Regions from separate parts of the Arthrobacter sp. GW822-FHT05G07 genome, predicted to be linked through region 2. Evidence: riboswitches for the same ligand, from Rfam matches in the RefSeq annotation. Region 2 holds a riboswitch; each other region holds the start of a gene.
What was found. Region 2 has a riboswitch for S-adenosylmethionine ahead of AC1RJY_RS02165 (hypothetical protein). Riboswitches for the same ligand answer to the same signal wherever they lie in the genome.
Positions count from the first base shown of each region.

Region 1 (5,687 bases), on a different contig from region 2:
GCCGGGATGCTGCTGGCGTCCAGTTTCAGTTGGCGTTTCGTAGCCCGGTACGGGCGTGCCGGAATCGTCTTCGCGCTCGTGGGCAGCTTGGCTTGCCTAATTGCCAAGGACCTTTTCGTGCAAAGGCTCGACGGCGGGACAGCGGCTCTCGCGGTAGCTGCTGTCGGGCTTGCCCAGGGTGTAGCCACCGGACTGGTGGTCGCCCCGAACCAGACACTCACGCTTGCGCACGCACCTGCCTGCACCGCCGGAGTGGCGGCGGGTTTCTACCAACTCAGCCAACGATTCGCGGCGGCAATGTGTTCAGCCGCGGCCGCAGGCATGTTCCTGCAAGCCCAGGGAGCGGCCACCGGCCAGGCTTCAAGGGACGCTTTCCACCAAGGCATCGTGATGTGCTGTGTCCTGCTGGGCGTCGCCTTGCTCGCCGGCGGACTCGACTGGTTCCGCGAGGCGCGGGACCGCAGAAACGCAAGTGCCGCCGTCGTGACTTCCGGGATGGAAGCCCCGACGGCGGCGGCAGTACTTACGCCGGAACGTCCGACGGCGGGAGGTGCTCAGCGTTCGGAGGCCACCGAACCAGTGGACGCCTGAGCTGCGGGAGCCGGCGGGGCCGTCGGCCCGGTGGTGGGGACGCCGGCGTCGCGGAGTGCCGGGAAGCCGCCGTCCACGTGGACCGCGTTGGCGTAGCCGAGCACCTTGAGCTTCTGCGCGACGGGACGTGAGCCGTTCACGGAGCCGCAGAACACCACGATCTTCTGGTCCGTCCCGCTGACTTGGGCCAGGCGGTGGGCGGATTCCGGGCTGAAGTCTTCCTCCACATGCTCGCGGTTGACCACCACAGCACCGGGGACTGCGCCGGTGCTGGCGCGGCCGCCTTCGCTGCGGACATCGATCAGGAGGGCGCCTTCTTCGATGAGTTTGGCGGCGGCTTCGGCGGTAATCAGCTGGGTGTCTTCTTGTACCGCTTCCTGGACTGATTCCTGAACTGTGGTTTCGATGGACATGGTGCTCCCTCTGTAGGTGGTGGTTGGAAAATCGGAAAGCTAGAGACCCCAGGCCTCGGCGAGCAGTTGGTAGGAGTTCTGCCGGTCGGCGGGGTCGTGGGCAATGGTGGTGATGAGCAGTTCCTGGGCTCCGGTGGCGCGTTGCAGCGTGCGCAGCTTGGCGCTGACTTGGTGGGGGTCGCCCACCAGTCTGGTGTCCACGCGGTCTTTGATCAGTTCCTGGGCTTCCGCTTCCAAAGGAAGATCCAGGGCATCGTCCGGCGAGGGGTAGGGGATGGCACCCTGGCCGCTGCGGATACCGTAAACCCACTGGGCGTAGCCGCGGGCGAGTCGCTGTGCTTGGTGTTCGTCCGGGGCCACCAACACGTCTGCCGAGACGATCACGTGCGGTTCCTGCAAGGTATCGGACGGTTCGAAGTGTGCGCGGTACTCGGCGATGGAGTCCAGCACGCCCGCGGGTGCAACGTGGTAGTTCGCACCGAAGGGAAGGCCCAGTTTTCCCGCTAGCCGTGCGCTTGGCCCGGCTGTTGAGCCGTGGACCCAGAACTGCGGCGCCTGTCCCAGAGCCGGGGTAGCCGTGACTTCCTCGCCGTGCTTCGTTCGGTAGTCGCCGGTGAAGAACCCGATGATGTCCTGGACGTCGTTCTCGAAGTTGTCCGTATCCCCGGGGAAGCGGCCCAGCAGTTCACCCTGCAACCGGAACTTCCTGGGCAGGACAGCGCCGAAGATGGGTCGTGGTGAAGGGATCAGCAAACCGTCAACCACGCGATCGCTGACGGCTTCCGCAGCGGGAACCACTCCGGGTGCCGGTTCGCTGGGCGACTTGGGCGGACCTGAGCGACCAAAGCCCAGGTCCAGGCGGTCAGGGAATACTGCCGCGAGCGTTCCGATGCTCTCTGCGATCTGAAGCGGCCTGTAGTTCCCCAGTAGCGTGGCCGCGGTCCCTACACGGATGGTCTTGGTGGCCGATGCCACCAAACCGGCAAGGATGTGCGGAGCAGAGCCAGCAACGCCGGTATTGAGGTGGTGCTCGGCCAACCAGTAGCGCGAGTAGCCGGAAGCCTCGGCAGCAGCCGCGAGGTCAAGCGTGCTGCGCAGTGCCTCGCCGGGGGTCTGCCCGGCCGACACCGGGCTGAGGTCAAGGACGGACAGGGGAGTAACTGAAGGCTTCGGCATGGCACGACACTACGGAGCCCGGCGCAGAGCCCAAAGCCGATCCGTCACCCCGCTCAACCGGACTAAATCCAGCGAAATCCGGCGAAACGGACCGTCACAAGAGCGCCTTCTCCGGCCCGAAAATGACGAATCTGGCAGCCCGTTGACGCGGTATTTCCCGCCTTGACGCCGCAAGTCCAGCGGTTTGTACATTCCTTGGACAGCCTCCTAGATTCAAGTCCAGGTCAAGAGTCAGCATGCCAAGGACCGGCTCGTGCTGCGGCAACCCTCAGGCATTAAGTGGCGGGGTGCTCCGGAAACAGACCAGGCCGCACATGCGGCAAGTGAATGTCGTCCCGGCCGCCGCGCGGCTCTGAAAGAGAGAATCATGCCTTCCACTCCTGTACCTGAATTCCGCTCCCGCGTCATCGCATTGGAGCTCGACGGCGATGGCGCCCACCCAGCGTCGTGGCGCAAGGCCCACCATGATCCGCAGGCACTATTGGGGGGCCCACGGATCCGTGAAACTGTCCAAGCAGCGGACATCGCCGGTTTCCATGTGGCAACGTTCAAGGACACCCGCGTTGTGGATCCTGGAAGCACCGGGATTGCGGGCCGTTTGGACGCGATCCAGCGGGCGGCCTTTGCAGCAGCGATCACCCGGTCCATCGGTCTTGTCCCTGAGGCCGGAACGCTCTTCACCGAACCGTTCCATGTGGCTACGCAGTTGGCCAGCCTGGACTACTCCTCGCTGGGCAGGGCAGGGTGGCTGGTCAACGCGGACAACCTTGAAGAGGAAGCCCGATCGGTGGGCCGAGCACCGTTGCCTGCAGGAGAAAACACCAGCGAAGCCGCAGACGCCGTGCAGGCGAGCCGCCGGCTGTGGGACTCCTGGGAAGACGACGCGGTGATCCGTGACGTCTCCACCGGCCGCTACATTGACCGGGACAAGCTGCACCACGCCGACTTCGAAGGTGAACGCTTCTCCGTCAAGGGACCGTCCATCATCCCGCGCCCCTTGCAAGGCCAGGTGGTGGTGTTCGCGCCCGCTGAGCTGCTTCCCGCCGTCGAAGCTGACGTTGCCCTGATCACCGCGGAAACCCCGGACGCCCTCGCAAAGGCAGCCCAAGCGGCAGCCACGGCCGGCGCTCCACGGACACTCGTGGAGCTGGACGTCATCCTCGATTCCCGTGGACAAGCCGCGGAGGACCGCCTGGCCGAGCTGGACTCGTACGAAGAGTGGACGGGCGGTGCCCGCTACGTGGGCAGCGCGGAAGGGCTGGTGGAATTGCTCACCACGCTGTTCGCAGCAGCCGACGGCGTCCGCCTCAAGCCAGCGGTACTGGACGTGGACCTCCCCGAACTGGCCAACAAGGTCCTGCCCGAACTGCGCCGCACCGGGCTGGTGGTACCGCCGGCCCCGGGACGCACGTTGCGGGAAACCTTCGGACTTCCCCGTCCCGCGAACCGCTTCGCCGCGGCCTGACCATCGCCCGCCGCCAAGAGCCCACGAGCCAGACATAGAGAGCAGAACCATGACCCATCATCACCGCATCGCAGGCAACGGCCAGATCCAGTTCGGTGTCTTCTTCCAAGGCGTTAACCACACCACCGTATGGAAGGACGCGCAGAGCGGCTCGCAAACTGACTTCGAATCATTCCGCCGGGTAGCCCAGACAGCTGAACGCGGCCTCTTCTCCGCCTTCTTCCTCGGAGAGGGACTGCGCCTTAGGGAACACCTGGGCCGGATCCACGATCTCGACGTCGTCGGCCGTCCCGACGCCCAGACCGCACTCGCCGCGCTCGCAGCCGTCACCACCAGCATCGGTCTGGTGGCCACGCAAAACACCACATACAACGATCCCGCGGACCTTGCCCACCGCTTGGCCAGCCTGGACCTACTGTCCGGCGGCCGTGCGGCATGGAACATCGTCACTACGGACAACGCATGGACCGGTGCCAACTTCAGGCGCGGCGGGTTTCTCCAGCACGAGGACCGCTACACCCGGGCCGAAGCGTTCGTTCAGACGGCCAAGGCTATTTGGGATTCCTGGGCCGACGGTGCAATCGCCGGGTCCCGGAATGATCCGCGCTGGCTCCGCGAGGACGCCATCAGCACGGTCAAGCGCCACGACGAGAGTTTCGACGTCGAAATCACCGGGCGCTTGCCGCGTTCCAGCCAGCAGCACCCGGTCCTGTTCCAGGCAGGCGACTCACCGGACGGCCGCGACTTCGCTGTTCGAAACGCCGATGTGATCTTCTCTGCGCACCCGGAACTGGAAGACGCCAAGGAATTCCGGGACGACATCGTGGCCCGCACCCTCAAGGCCGGCCGCCCGGCGGATGACGTGAAGATCTTTCCGGGCCAGGAGTTTATCCTCGGTGCCACAGCGGCAGAAGCTGAGGAGAAACACCAGTGGGTCCGGTCCCTGCAGGTGGGCCCTGAGACGGCCATCGCCTACTTGGAACAGTTCTGGGGACGAACCCTGACCGAATACGACCCCGACGGTCCGCTGCCGGACATCGACCCGATTGTGGACGTCACCAACCCCACCCGCGGCAACGCCTTCCACGGGAAGAGCGCCAAGGACCTCGCTGCCCAGTGGCGAGCTGACGCCAAGGAAAACGGCCAGTCGATCCGCCAGTTCGTCGCTGCCCGCTCCCGGCTCAATGGCCGTGGCCTGGTGGGATCCTACGACGATATTGCGGACAAACTCGCCGAATACGCCCACGCCGGCGCCGTTGACGGCTTCAACATCACTCCGTGGATCGTTCCGGGCGGCCTGGACGACATCGTCAACGAACTGGTTCCGCGGCTGCAGGACCGCGGCGTCTACCGCACCGAATACGAAGGCACCAACCTCCGCGAAAACCTCGGCCTCCGCGCCCCGCTGACCCGCCGCGGATCACTCACCAGCACCCAACTCACTGAAAGCGAAGAAGTCGCATGAGCGTCCCCAACCATCCCGCAGACCGCAAGCTGCGGAAACCTGCCGCCGTCGTCTCCGTCCTGGGAGCCGTTGCGCTCCTCGCCTCAGCTTGCGCCGGAGGGGCCGACGCCGGCACTCAGCAAAGTGCCGACGCCACGCCGGTCTCGGGTGGCAACCTGAACTTCGCCGTGTCCGTGGACCGTGGCTGCATCGACCCGCAGCAGGTGGGAAACAACGATGCGATCGCGATTGCCCGCCAGACGGTGGCCTCGTTGACGTCGCAGGATCCGAAGACGGGCGAGATCGTCCCGTGGCTTGCGGAGAAGTTCGAAACCAACACCAATGCCACGAGCTTCACGTTCACACTCCGCAGCGGTGCGACCTTCGCCGACGGGACCGCGATTGATGCTGCCTCGGTGAAGACCAACTTCGAGGCCATCAAGGCACTCGGTGCCAAAGCAACACTTGGGTCCACGTACCTGAGCGACGTCAGCGCCATCACCGTGAAGGACCCGCAGACCGTGGTGGTGGACTTCTCCAAGCCGAACGCGCAGTTCCTCCAAGCGACGTCCACGTTCACGCTCGGCCTGTTGTCCCC
Region 1 is NZ_JBXALT010000004.1:55,489-61,175, reverse strand. It holds gene AC1RJY_RS07540 (MFS transporter) at 1-591, shown strand, start outside; gene AC1RJY_RS07535 (rhodanese-like domain-containing protein) at 555-1,004, opposite strand; gene AC1RJY_RS07530 (LLM class flavin-dependent oxidoreductase) at 1,044-2,180, opposite strand; SAM riboswitch class IV at 2,403-2,512, shown strand; gene AC1RJY_RS07525 (LLM class flavin-dependent oxidoreductase) at 2,548-3,645, shown strand; gene AC1RJY_RS07520 (NtaA/DmoA family FMN-dependent monooxygenase) at 3,695-5,110, shown strand; gene AC1RJY_RS07515 (ABC transporter substrate-binding protein) at 5,107-5,687, shown strand, end outside.
Region 1: another riboswitch for S-adenosylmethionine. It lies ahead of AC1RJY_RS07525 (LLM class flavin-dependent oxidoreductase); the one in region 2 lies ahead of AC1RJY_RS02165 (hypothetical protein).

Region 2 (5,687 bases):
CTCCGGTGGGCGCGGGGTATGCGGAAGGTAACTCGGACGAGGGGGATCGTGGTCCGGCCACTTGGGCGACCCATAAGGTTCCATGGAACCCCCTGACGTGGAGGCCGCGACGGAAGGTGGGGCGCCGCCGTCGGCCGTATTCGCCAGCATAAGTCCCACCCCGCCGGGAGTCCATGCCGCGAGTGCTTGGCGTGCGAAGGCGCTTAGATGTCCTTGCGGCAGGGCGCCGAGGCAAGAAGGTACAGGCCGTTCAGGTCGCCCGCCGCGAGTCCGTCGGGTGCGCCGATCTCCGGGTACATGAGTTGGATCGGATCATCCACGTGGTCCAAGCCCATCACATGGCCCAACTCGTGTTGCATGACTGCCAGGACGTAGTCGGCCCCGCCGGGACTGGCCAGCAGTTCCGTTACCTGCGGAGTGTCCAGCTCCAAGCTCCCGGTGATGTAGCTTTTGGGGCCCTTGTTGAGGGAGTACATGGTGCTGCCTCCGGTCCCGATGACGTTGTCGGCCAGGGCCGGTGCCTCCACGGGTGTGGTCCACGAAATCAGCAAGGGAGCCCACCGGTCACCGTATTTGGACGGCTGGTAGGGCTCGCGCCGGTCTACCGGCACCTCGTCCGTGGTGCCATCGTTGACGAACTGGATGCCGGACGCAGCGGATATATTCGCCAAAGCGGTGGCCAGCAGGTCATCGGAGCCGGCAGGTGCGGACGCGTTGTTCACGACGTAATGAAGCGGACGGCAGGGCGAATAGCCCACCGGAGTGCCGTCGTCGTTGGTGGCCAAAAACTTGTACGAATCGTTAGTGGTTCCTGGCGCCGAAGGGGAGGCCAGCGGGGCGTCCGCTTCCTCACGTCCGGGCGGCGGTGCGTCAGGGGCGCGTGCCGGTTCCGCTTCGCCCGGCCCGTCCTGCGGTGAACCCGGAACGCTGACGCCCGGGAACAGTGCGGTGATGCGAGGGTCGCCCTGAAGGAATCCGCTCACCAGCACGGCGACGACGGCGGCAATGACGGCCATGAGGACGCCGCGGAGAATACGCACGGCTGTTCCAGTGCGTCGGTGCCTGGGCGCACGCGCTGCTTCCCGCTCCGGGTCCACGGTTCTCCATTCCTGATGCCCTGGTCACGCGGGGCAGCGCGGAGGACGAACCAACATTACGGTCTCCGGACCGAGCCGTCCAAACTTAGACGATAGCCGCGCCGAACGCCAGACCCAGCCCGTACGTGGCCGCCGCCGCTCCCAGGCCAATGGCAAGCTGCCGCAGCCCGCGGCTCAGCGGCGAGGTTCCGGACAACAACCCGACGACGGCGCCAGTCGCCAGGAGCGCGATGCCCACCAGAACGCCGGCCACCAGCAAGGCGGCGATGCCCGTCATGCCGAAAATGAACGGGAGGATGGGCACGATGGCGCCCGAGGCGAAGAAGCAGAAGCTGGACATCGCAGCGCCCCATGCCGAACCCACGGACTCGTGGTCGTCAATGGGTGGCTTCTCCGGCTGCAAGGAGAGGCTTGGGTCGCAGTCGCAGCTGAACAGTCCCATGCGCTCGGCAGCGCGGTGCTCCGCGGCTTCGCGCGTCATGCCCCGGGCCAAGTACACCAGGACCAGTTCGTTGTGCTCGATGTCCAACGACGGCGCCGCGGTCAGAGTGGCCTGCGTGGGCAAAGTGGCATTAAGGAGTTCCCGCTGTGAGCGGACTGAGACGTATTCGCCCGCACCCATGGACAGCGCACCGGCCAGGAGACCCGCCACGCCACTCATGAGCACCACGGGGCTGGGCACTCCGGTTGCGGCCATGCCCATGACCAGGGAAAGGTTGCTGACCAGGCCGTCGTTGGCGCCAAAAACGGCGGCGCGGAAGGTTCCGGAGAGCCTGTTGCGACCACGCGTGGCAAGGCCCCGGACTACTTCTTCGTGGATTTGTTCATCTGCCACCATGGCAGGCGTCGCGGCAGGTTCGGTTCCGTACGGGGAGCGGCCTTCAGCGCGCTGCGCAAGGGCGAGCACAAACACGGAGCCGAAGTTACGGGCCAGGAAGCCCAGGAACCGGCTGCGGCTGGACGCTGCCTTGGGCATTCCGGCGTGCTCGCCAAGGAGCTTGAGCCAATGGGCCTCGTGCCTGCCTTCGGCCTCGGCCAAAGCGAGCAGGATTTGGCGTTCTTCGCCGTCGCGCCGCTGGGCAAGCTCCCGGTAGACGGCGGCCTCGGCACGCTCATCGGCCAGGTACTGGCGCCACCGGCGGATGTCCGCGTGCGAGGGAGGCACGGCTGCTGATTCGGGGGCTGCTGAGCCGGGGGTGGGGTCCGGAGCAGGGCTCGACGAACTGTGGGATTCCTGGTGCATCTGCACTTTGTCTCCTGTGCTGGGTGGGGTAGTTGCGGCCCCATTGCACGCCCCACACTACCGCTTATCCGCGCGGATTTTTGGCTGGTATTCCTCAACAGGAATGTTCGGTGCACCGTAATTTCCTTGACCCTTGCCCGTGCCGGTGCTCAGATGGAAGGACAGGGACGGGGCCCTCCCGCCACTGGATTCTGCATTCGGGTCAACGGGCCGAACCGGCCCGGCAGAACCGGCCCACGAGACGGAGGTTGCACCATGAACACCACCGAATCACACGCCAACTACCCGGAGCGGACAACCATTGAGTCCGACCCGGCCTACGACTACGCCGAAGACCAGGAAGTGGATGAGCCCTGGGTTGAGGAAGTGGACGCCCCCGAGGACGACGAACGTGTGGTCCCCCTCGACGAAACCGAAGAATTCCGCGACGAGGATGAGGAAATCTAGGATGGATGGTCGCGGCTCAGTGTGAAGTGACGTTGGAGGCCCGCCCGCTTCCCGACGGCCGCAACAGTCACCGTCAGCGTCCTTGACGCCTCACACCAGCGCGTCGGCAGTATGGCTTTGGCCAATGCTTGCGCGATCAGCTGCGGCTCGGGATATGCGAACTTCCCTGTCCGGGCCTTTGTCGTGATGGTCACCGTGCCAAGGAAGAGGTCGACGGCGGGAATCACCGGGACCGTGGGCGTTTTCGCCGGGGTTCCTGGTGCTTCCAGGATGCTGGGTGTTTTTGGGGTGCTTGCTGCCGGGGTGGTATCGCCTTGGTACGGCAAGGGACTGCTCCTTGGGAGAGTGCTCTTGCCCGCTCGGTTGTCTCTGGTCCGGGACGGGCCGCTTCCTCATCCGAACCACCCGTGAACATGGGGTTGGTGTGTGGCCAGTCGGAGCTTGGCACCACATCTCTTGAAGCTGGGACCACCCTATCCCATGGCTGCCCGGACGACCCGTTGCGAGGCCCGTTCTGCGGCCTGCTTTGCGCACTTTGGGGTGGTCTTTGCGTGTAGAGCGGGCCTTCCAAGGGGTGGGCGTGCGTTGCGGGGCCTGGTTTGTTGTGGGGCCTGCTTTGCGCGCTCTGGGGTGGTCTTTGCGTGTAGAGCGGGCCTTCCAAGGGGTGGGCCTGCTTTGTTGTGGGGCCTGCTTTGCGCGCTTTGGGGTGGTTTTGTTGTGTAGAGCGGGCCTACCAAGGGGTGGGCGTGCGTTGTGGGGCCTGCTTTGCGCGCTTTGGGGTGGTCTTTGCGTGTAGAGCGGGCCTTCCAAGGGGTGGGTGTGTGTTGTGGGGCCTACTCTGCGCGCTTTGGGGTGGTCTTTGCGTGTAGAGCGGGCCTTCCAAGGGTGGGGGCATAACGCAACGGCGGCGCCGCCCCGAAAAGGGGAGGCGCCGCCGTCGAACTTTGTTTGTTTCTTTGTGCCTGCCTAGGAAGCCGGCGTGGTGAGCTCTTCCTCTGCCACGCGGGTGCCGGCCACACGGTCCGTCCACGCCTTCATGACGGCCGGATCGGTGGGCTTGCTCAGCAGCGAGACCACTACGTACACCGCAGCCGAGGCGATCAAACCGAAGTAGATGGGCTCGTTGGCGTAGATGCCGTCAAGAGGAACTTCGGCGTTGATCTCGAGGATGATCATGGTGCCCAGGGTTATCACTGAACCGGCCGCCATGGACCATGCTGCCGCGATGCCCGTTCCGCGCTTCCACACCAAGCCACCGATGATGGCTACCAGCAGGCCGCCCACCAGGATGTCGTAGGCGATGGTCAGAGCGGCCACAACGTCCTTGGTGGAGATGGCGATGATGATGGCCACGATTCCCAGTCCGAGGACCCAGTAGCGGTTGGCCTTGACGTCGTGCTCAGGGTTGTCGGAGTCGGACGTGTCCACCTTCTTGCCGAACCAGCTGGCAACGAAGGGCATGACGTCGGCGCGGGCGACGGTGGCGGCAGCGATCAGTGCGCCGGAAGCCGTGGACATCATGGCGGCGACAGCTGCAGCGAGTACCAGGCCACCGATGCCGATGGGCAGGAGTCGGGTAGCCACTTCGGCATAGACGTCATCCTTGGCAGCGATCTCCACACCGGAGAGGGCCACGCTGGCCGCCATGCCGATCAGGGCACCGGCGAAGCCGTAAAGGATGCAGTAGACGCCAGCGGTAGCGCCGCCCCAACGGGCAACCGTGGGGGTCTTGGCGGTGAAGACGCGCTGCCAGATGTCCTGGCCGATCAGGAGGCCGAGTGTGTAAACGACGAAGTAGGTGATGATCGTCTGAAGGCCGATGCCACCGATGTCGAAGAAGCTTTCATCGACGCGGGCGCGGATGCCGTCGAGGCCACCAGCAGCGTTCAGTGCGAAGGGGAGCATGAGGAAGAAGATTCCCACCGTCTTGATGACGAACTGGACCTGGTCGGCCAAAGTGATGGACCACATGCCGCCGATGGTGGAGTAGACCAGGACGATTGCGCCGCCGATGGCGATGGCGAGCCAACGCTCCCAGCCGAAGAGGACCACGAAAATGGTGGCGTAGGCGCCGGTGGACGTGGCACACAGCATCAGTGTGTAGGCCAACATGACGATGCCCGAGGTCTGGGTTGCGGTGCTGCCGTAGCGGAGAGTCAGCATCTGGGAGACCGTGTAGATCTTGAGCTTCTGGATGGTTCCGGCGAACAGAAGGCTGAGCAACAGCACGCCTGAGCCGATGGCCACCACCAGCCACATGCCGGAAATGCCGAACTTGTAACCGAGGCCGACGCCGCCCACGGTGGATGCGCCACCGAGGACCACTGCGGCCATGGTGCCGGTGTAAAGGAAGGGTCCCAGGCGGCGGCCGGCCACCAGGAAGTCGCTGTTGTTCTTGGTGCGGGACTTGCCCCACCAGCCGAATGCCAGCATGGCGAGCAGGTACACCACCACGATTGCGATGTTTATAGCCGAAGATTCCATGAACGGTCCTTGGAGCTGATGCACGGAGGTTGGGGTTTTCGACGATACTCCTGCGAAGCGTCGAAGTCTCTGTGCTGACGATTGGAGATTGGGGATGTGTTGTGTGCCTCACAGACAACACTTGTTGCCTATGAGGATATGTTGTGATGGGAGTAACAGTCAAGATCCTTTGGTCATGCTTCCGCGTATTCTGGCGTTCTTGGCCTGTCTCCCGGCTACTATTGCTCCAATGACAGGGCCACATGACAGGCCTGAAAGGTTCGTGAATGAAGGCTCTACCCGTTGAACCGAGCAATATCCCAGTTGCCATCGGTTCCAGAATCCGCGCAGCCCGGCAAGCGCAGCGCCTCACCATCGAGCAAGTGGCGGATGCTACCGGATTGACCAAGGGCTTCCTCAGCCGTGTGGAGCGGGAC
Region 2 is NZ_JBXALT010000001.1:489,746-495,432, reverse strand. It holds gene AC1RJY_RS02185 (matrixin family metalloprotease) at 1-150, opposite strand, end outside; gene AC1RJY_RS02180 (matrixin family metalloprotease) at 204-1,040, opposite strand; gene AC1RJY_RS02175 (VIT1/CCC1 transporter family protein) at 1,183-2,340, opposite strand; gene AC1RJY_RS02170 (hypothetical protein) at 2,596-2,787, shown strand; gene AC1RJY_RS02165 (hypothetical protein) at 2,784-3,113, opposite strand; SAM riboswitch class IV at 3,130-3,249, opposite strand; gene AC1RJY_RS02160 (sodium:solute symporter family protein) at 3,754-5,271, opposite strand; gene AC1RJY_RS02155 (helix-turn-helix domain-containing protein) at 5,538-5,687, shown strand, end outside.

Region 3 (5,687 bases), 440 kb from region 2:
GACTACGGGGGCGGGAAATGTGGGTGCTTCAGTCATGGGTCCATTCTTGCAGTTACCCACAAGTAACAACCTACGGTGGCGTAGGGTCGCCGTCACGGTGCAGGATATGAGCGTGAGTGAGAACAATCCTTTACTGAAGCCGGGCGAGTCCGTTCAAAAGCATCCTTGGAGCCGTTACGTGGCACTGGGTGACTCGTTCACGGAGGGCATCGGCGACCCCGAGCCCCGGAACCCGGGTGGTCACCGAGGTTGGGCTGACCGGGTCGCTGAGGAGCTGAGCCGCGGACAGGAAGACTTCGCCTATGCCAACCTCGCTATCCGTGGCAGGCTGCTGCAGCAAATCATCGATGAACAGGTGACGCCCTGCCTGGAATTGCAGCCGGACCTCGTGTCCATTTCGGCCGGCGGCAACGACCTCATCCGCCCCGGCGGCGATCCCGATCTGTTGGCCGAAAAGCTCGATGCCGCGGTGGCGCAGCTGGGCTCCGGCGGCGCCACCGTGGTGCTCTTCAACGGTCCGGATACTGCCGCGTCGGTCTTGGGGCGTATCCGCGGCAAAGTTGCCATCTACAACGAAAACCTCCGTACGGTGGCCGCCCGCCACGACGCCATCATCGCCGACATGTGGTCCCTGCGGCAGCTGGCTGATACCCAGATGTGGGACGCGGACCGCCTGCACTTCTCGCCGCTGGGCCATCACACCATCGCCATGATGGTCCTGGAGGCACTGAACGTCCAACACACGCTCGAGCCCCTGATGCCCAAGGCCCTTCCGCCGCGTACATGGCGCGAAGCCCGCTCATCGGACCTCGTGTGGGCTCGTGAGTACTTTGTCCCCTGGGTCATCCGGCGGCTTCGGCACCGGTCCTCAGGCGACGGCATCACGCCAAAGCGTCCGACGCCGGGACCTGTCTTCGGCTCTACCGGCACCCTGGTGCCGCGCAGCTGACGTGACGCTTCTTCACTGCGAGGTCCGCCGTGCCGGGTGACAGCTCCCTGTCCGCGGAGACTATCAGGCGGACACGGCTACGGAGGCAGCAGTTGCGGGCCCCCTTTGCCGGAAATCCCGGGGACGTGGTCCGGAACCTCCTGGCCGTGCAGTCGCAAGAATTCCCCTATGCCAGATGGACCCTTGCTCAGAGAAGCTCCGCCAGCACTTCACCGATGGTCACGGCCGCAGACGTTGAGCAGGCTGTATCCGACGGGGTCATCCTGCGGACCCACATCCTCCGGCCCACCTGGCACTTTGTGCATCGGGACGATCTTGGCTGGCTGATGGGATTGTCCGCAGATCGCCTCCACCAGGGCAACAAAGGCATGTACCGTCAGACGGGAATCGATGAGGGGGCTGCTGCAAAGAGTGGCCGGATCCTGGCCGCTGCCGTGGCCGGAGGAGCCCACAAGACGCGCGAGGAACTCGCCGAAGTCTTGGAACAAGCAGGCTTCCCCGGAAAGGGCCTGGGGTTCATCTACCACCTCATGCACGCGGAAATCAGCCGGATACTGGTGAGTGGCTCCCCCGTCCGCTCCGCCGGAGGTGCCCTGAAACAGACATATGCCCTGTTCGAGGAACGCGTTCCCGGTTCGGTTCTGTCACCGCTGACTGCCGAAGCCCGCGAACAGGCCCTTGGACAGTTGGCACTCCGGTACTTCACCAGCCGGGGACCCGCCACGATCAAGGACTGTGCCGTGTGGTCCGGGCTGACCATGAAAGACGTGAAGCGGGGGATCGGCGTGTCTGAGGAGATCTCCCCCGGGAGCCTGGGCACCGTTCACTTCGATGGTCTGGAGTTCTATCTGGCCTCTGAGGAAGCGGAGGCTCTCACCAACGGCGACGATCCTTCAGCGATGGAGGACCCCGGGCTCCCCCGCCTGGACCTCATTCAGTGCTACGACGAATACGTGATGGGCTACTCACAGTCCCGGCACTTCCTTGGTGGAACGGCGCCATACTTCCCCGAGGACAACGGACCCATGCACGTGGTCCTGCTGAACGGCAGGTTGGCCGGATGGTGGCGCCACAGTTTCTCCGGCATGACCTGCGAACTCGATGTCCGAATGAACCGGCCGGCAACGGCGGAAGAACAAGACGCCTTGGAGGCCGAGGCGGATCGTTACGGCCGGTTCTTGGGCATGGAGACCACGCTGGTGTGAATTAGCCGGGCTGGTTCCGGGAGACGGGCCGCGTCCAGGTGGCAGGACTAAGCTGGGATGAGACCTAGGAGGCCTGCACTGTGAACAATCTGATCTTCTGGATCATCGTCTGCTCGTGGCTGATTCCACTCGGCATCCGCATGTACAACCGCTCCCGGGCGCGTCGGATCCAGAATGACACGTTCCGCGGCCCCGGGTACCCGCCGCAGAATCTGCCGGGCCCGGGGTACCCGCCGCAGAATTACCCCGGGTACCCGTCGGAGCCGATCGTCGTACGCCCCGCGGATGAGACACCGCAGGCCGGGCCGCCGTCGAACTCTTCGTCCCCCACGCCGTTTCCCGCAACGGGAAGCTCGCAGCCGCAAGGCTACCGTGCGCGCAAGCTGGCCGAGCTGGATGCGAAGTTCAGCAACGGCGAGATCGCCATGGAGGATTACATGAAGCAGCGCGGCGACATCATGAACGGCTAGGCCACCCTGAACGTGAGCCTGGCTTAGCCGAAGAAGGCTTCGCGGAGCTGCGCCGAGAGCTGGCCGATCTCGGTGAGGAAGCCATCGTGTCCAATCGGCGCCTCAATGAGGTGGACCGATACGTCTCCCGGGAGTGCCGCGGCGAGTTCCCGCGACTGTGCCGGGAAGTAGAGCCTGTCGCTGTCCACGGCCGCCACAAAGAACTCAGCCTTGGTGCGCGACAATGCCGCTTCCAACGTGCCGCGACCACGAGTGACGTCATGGGACATCAAGGCCTCGGTAATGGCGATGTAGCTGTTGGCATCGAAACGGCGGACCAGCTTTGTCCCCTGGTGGTCCAGGTAGCTTTCCACTTGGTAGCGCCCGCGCTCCCCCAGCACAGCAGCTGTCAGCGGCGTCTCCTGGTGCTGGGCTTGCCGGCCGAAGCGGAAGTCCAACTCCAACGCTGAGCGGTAAGTGATGTGGGCGATACGTCGGGCCAACGCCAAACCATGCTCAGGCGCGGTACCACCGTAGTAGTCGCCGTGATTGAAGTTCGGGTCCTGCCGGATGGCCAGGGTTTGGGCCTGCGCGAAGGCAATCTGCTCGGCCGTGCTGTAGGCGCCCACCGAGATCACGGCGCAGCGCTCCACCCGCTCGGGGAACGTCACGGCCCACTCGAGCGCACGGGCGCCGCCCATCGACCCACCCAACACGGCGTGCCAGGAGTCGATGCCCAAAGCATCGGCAAGGCGTGACTCAGCCACCGTGCTGTCGCGCAGAGTGACCAACGGGAAACGAGAACCCCAGGGCTTGCCATCGGGTGCTGCTGATGATGGGCCGGTGCTGCCGTAACAGCCGCCCACGATGTTGATGGAGATGACGAAGAACTTGTTGGTGTCGATGGTGGCACCTGGTCCAACAAGTTGCTCCCACCAGCCTTCTTCATCCGTGGCGCCGCGGGCTACGTGTGTACTGCCCGTGAGCGCGTGCTGGACGAGTACGGCATTGGATGCGTCGGAGTTCAGCTGCCCCCAGGTCTCGTACGCAAGGACAACGTCGGGAAGGAATCCGCCGGCTTCAAGTTCCAGCGGCCCTATGCCGGCGTACTTGACGATTCCGTCTTCTTCTCCGGATTTTGGAAGGGCTGTAGCAGTAATGGTCATTCCTTTGACACCTTAACCTCGCGCTTGCCCGTCGCCTTGCGTGCGAACAGGCCAGGTCTTCACCCGGGGCACCCCACCGCGGAGGAGGGTTGCCGGCCAGCAAGCCGGGGCTGTGTGCTGGCACTCATGACCTAATACGAAGAGTCTAGGAAATACAGGGCGGTTCTGGCGAAGAATGTGACAACAGTGTGACGGTTTGGGGTGCCTTCGTTCACGAATGAGCACCCTGAACTGCCGCCCGGCGAATAATCGTCGACGCGGGCGGCAGTCGGGCTGAGACTTTGAACCGCAGCGTTAGGCGCCCTTGGCAGCCCGGAAGCCGGCTTCGAGGTCGGCGATGATGTCATCCACGTTCTCGATGCCCACGGACAACCGCACCAGGCCGGGGTTGACGCCTGCAGCCACCTGCTGCTCCACCGTCAACTGACTGTGCGTAGTGGACGCCGGGTGGATGACCAGCGAGCGGACGTCACCGATGTTGGCAACGTGCGAGTGCAGCTCCAGTCCGTCCACAAAGCGCTTGCCCGCTTCTACGCCGCCCTTGATGTTGAAGGCAACAATGGCGCCCGTGCCCTTGGGGCCGTATTTCCGGCCCCGGCTGTACCACGGGCTGGATGGCAGGCCCGCATAGGCGACCGACTCGACGTCGTCGTGGCTTTCCAGCCATTCGGCCACCTTGGTGGCGTTGGCAACGTGACGCTCCACGCGCAGGCTCAAGGTCTCCAAACCCTGGGCAATGAGGAAGGCGTTGAACGGAGACACGGCGGAGCCGAGATCGCGAAGCAACTGGACGCGGGCCTTGAGGATGTAGGAGAGGTTGGCGCCCAGGGCGCCGTCCTTGCCGAGATCCCGGGCATAGACCAGTCCGTTGTAGCTGGGGTCCGGGGTATTGAACCCAGGGAAGCGCTCCGGGTCCTTGCCGAAGTCGAAGTTGCCGGAGTCCACAATCACACCGGCGATTGCTGAACCGTGACCACCCAGGTATTTGGTGGCCGAGTGAACCACGATGTCCGCGCCCCACTCGATGGGACGAATAAGGTAGGGCGTTGACAGGGTGTTGTCGACGATCAGGGGCACACCGGCCTCGTGAGCGGTGCGGGCGATGCCCTCAATGTCCAGCACGTCCTGGCGGGGGTTGGACACAACCTCGCCGAAGAACAGCTTGGTGTTCGGCTGGACGGCGTCACGCCACTGCTCCAGATTGTCGGGGTCCTCCACGAAGGTGACCGCAATTCCGAACTTCTTCAGCGTGTGCGCCAGCAGGTTGTACGTGCCGCCGTACAGGCTGGGGCTCGCCACGATGTGGTCCCCGGCCTCAGCGATGTTCAGGATGGCGAACGTCTCCGCGGCCTGTCCGGAGCTGAGCAGAAGTGCCCCTAGGCCACCTTCAAGGCTCGCGACCCGCTGCTCCACAACATCCTGCGTCGGGTTGCCGATCCGGGTGTAGATGGGTGCAAGCTCCGCCAACGCGAAGCGGTTGGCAGCACTCTCGGCACTGGGGAACACGAAGGACGTGGTCTGGTAGATCGGAAGCGAGCGAGCTCCGGTGGCGGCGTCAGGCTCCTGGCCTGCATGGATCTGGCGGGTTTCGAAAGACCATCCTTGGGACATCGGGTTCTCCTGTTCGTAACGCATGGGTTTGGCAGGCAATGTGGTGCGGTGTGAGCTGGGGCCAGTCTAGGAACTGTCCGGAAGCTAAGACAGCTTTATGACGCCGGTGGAATCTACAGGTCTCTTAGCGTCCTTCCATGACGCTCATAGCGAAAGTTACGTACATCCCACCTTAGTTAGGCTTGACTTAGCTGAGACCCTGATCACAAAGTGCCAAGATGAAGCCATGCGCATGGATCACGTCTCTTACGCCTGTGAACGAGATGGCCTTTTGGCCACTACCGAACGAATTTCCGCGGCATTGGGA
Region 3 is NZ_JBXALT010000001.1:48,113-53,799, forward strand. It holds gene AC1RJY_RS00240 (alpha/beta hydrolase) at 1-36, opposite strand, end outside; gene AC1RJY_RS00245 (SGNH/GDSL hydrolase family protein) at 107-949, shown strand; gene AC1RJY_RS00250 (winged helix DNA-binding domain-containing protein) at 979-2,154, shown strand; gene AC1RJY_RS00255 (hypothetical protein) at 2,235-2,624, shown strand; gene metX (homoserine O-acetyltransferase MetX) at 2,648-3,769, opposite strand; SAM riboswitch class IV at 3,785-3,901, opposite strand; gene AC1RJY_RS00265 (bifunctional o-acetylhomoserine/o-acetylserine sulfhydrylase) at 4,064-5,404, opposite strand; gene AC1RJY_RS00270 (VOC family protein) at 5,607-5,687, shown strand, end outside.
Region 3: another riboswitch for S-adenosylmethionine. It lies ahead of metX (homoserine O-acetyltransferase MetX); the one in region 2 lies ahead of AC1RJY_RS02165 (hypothetical protein).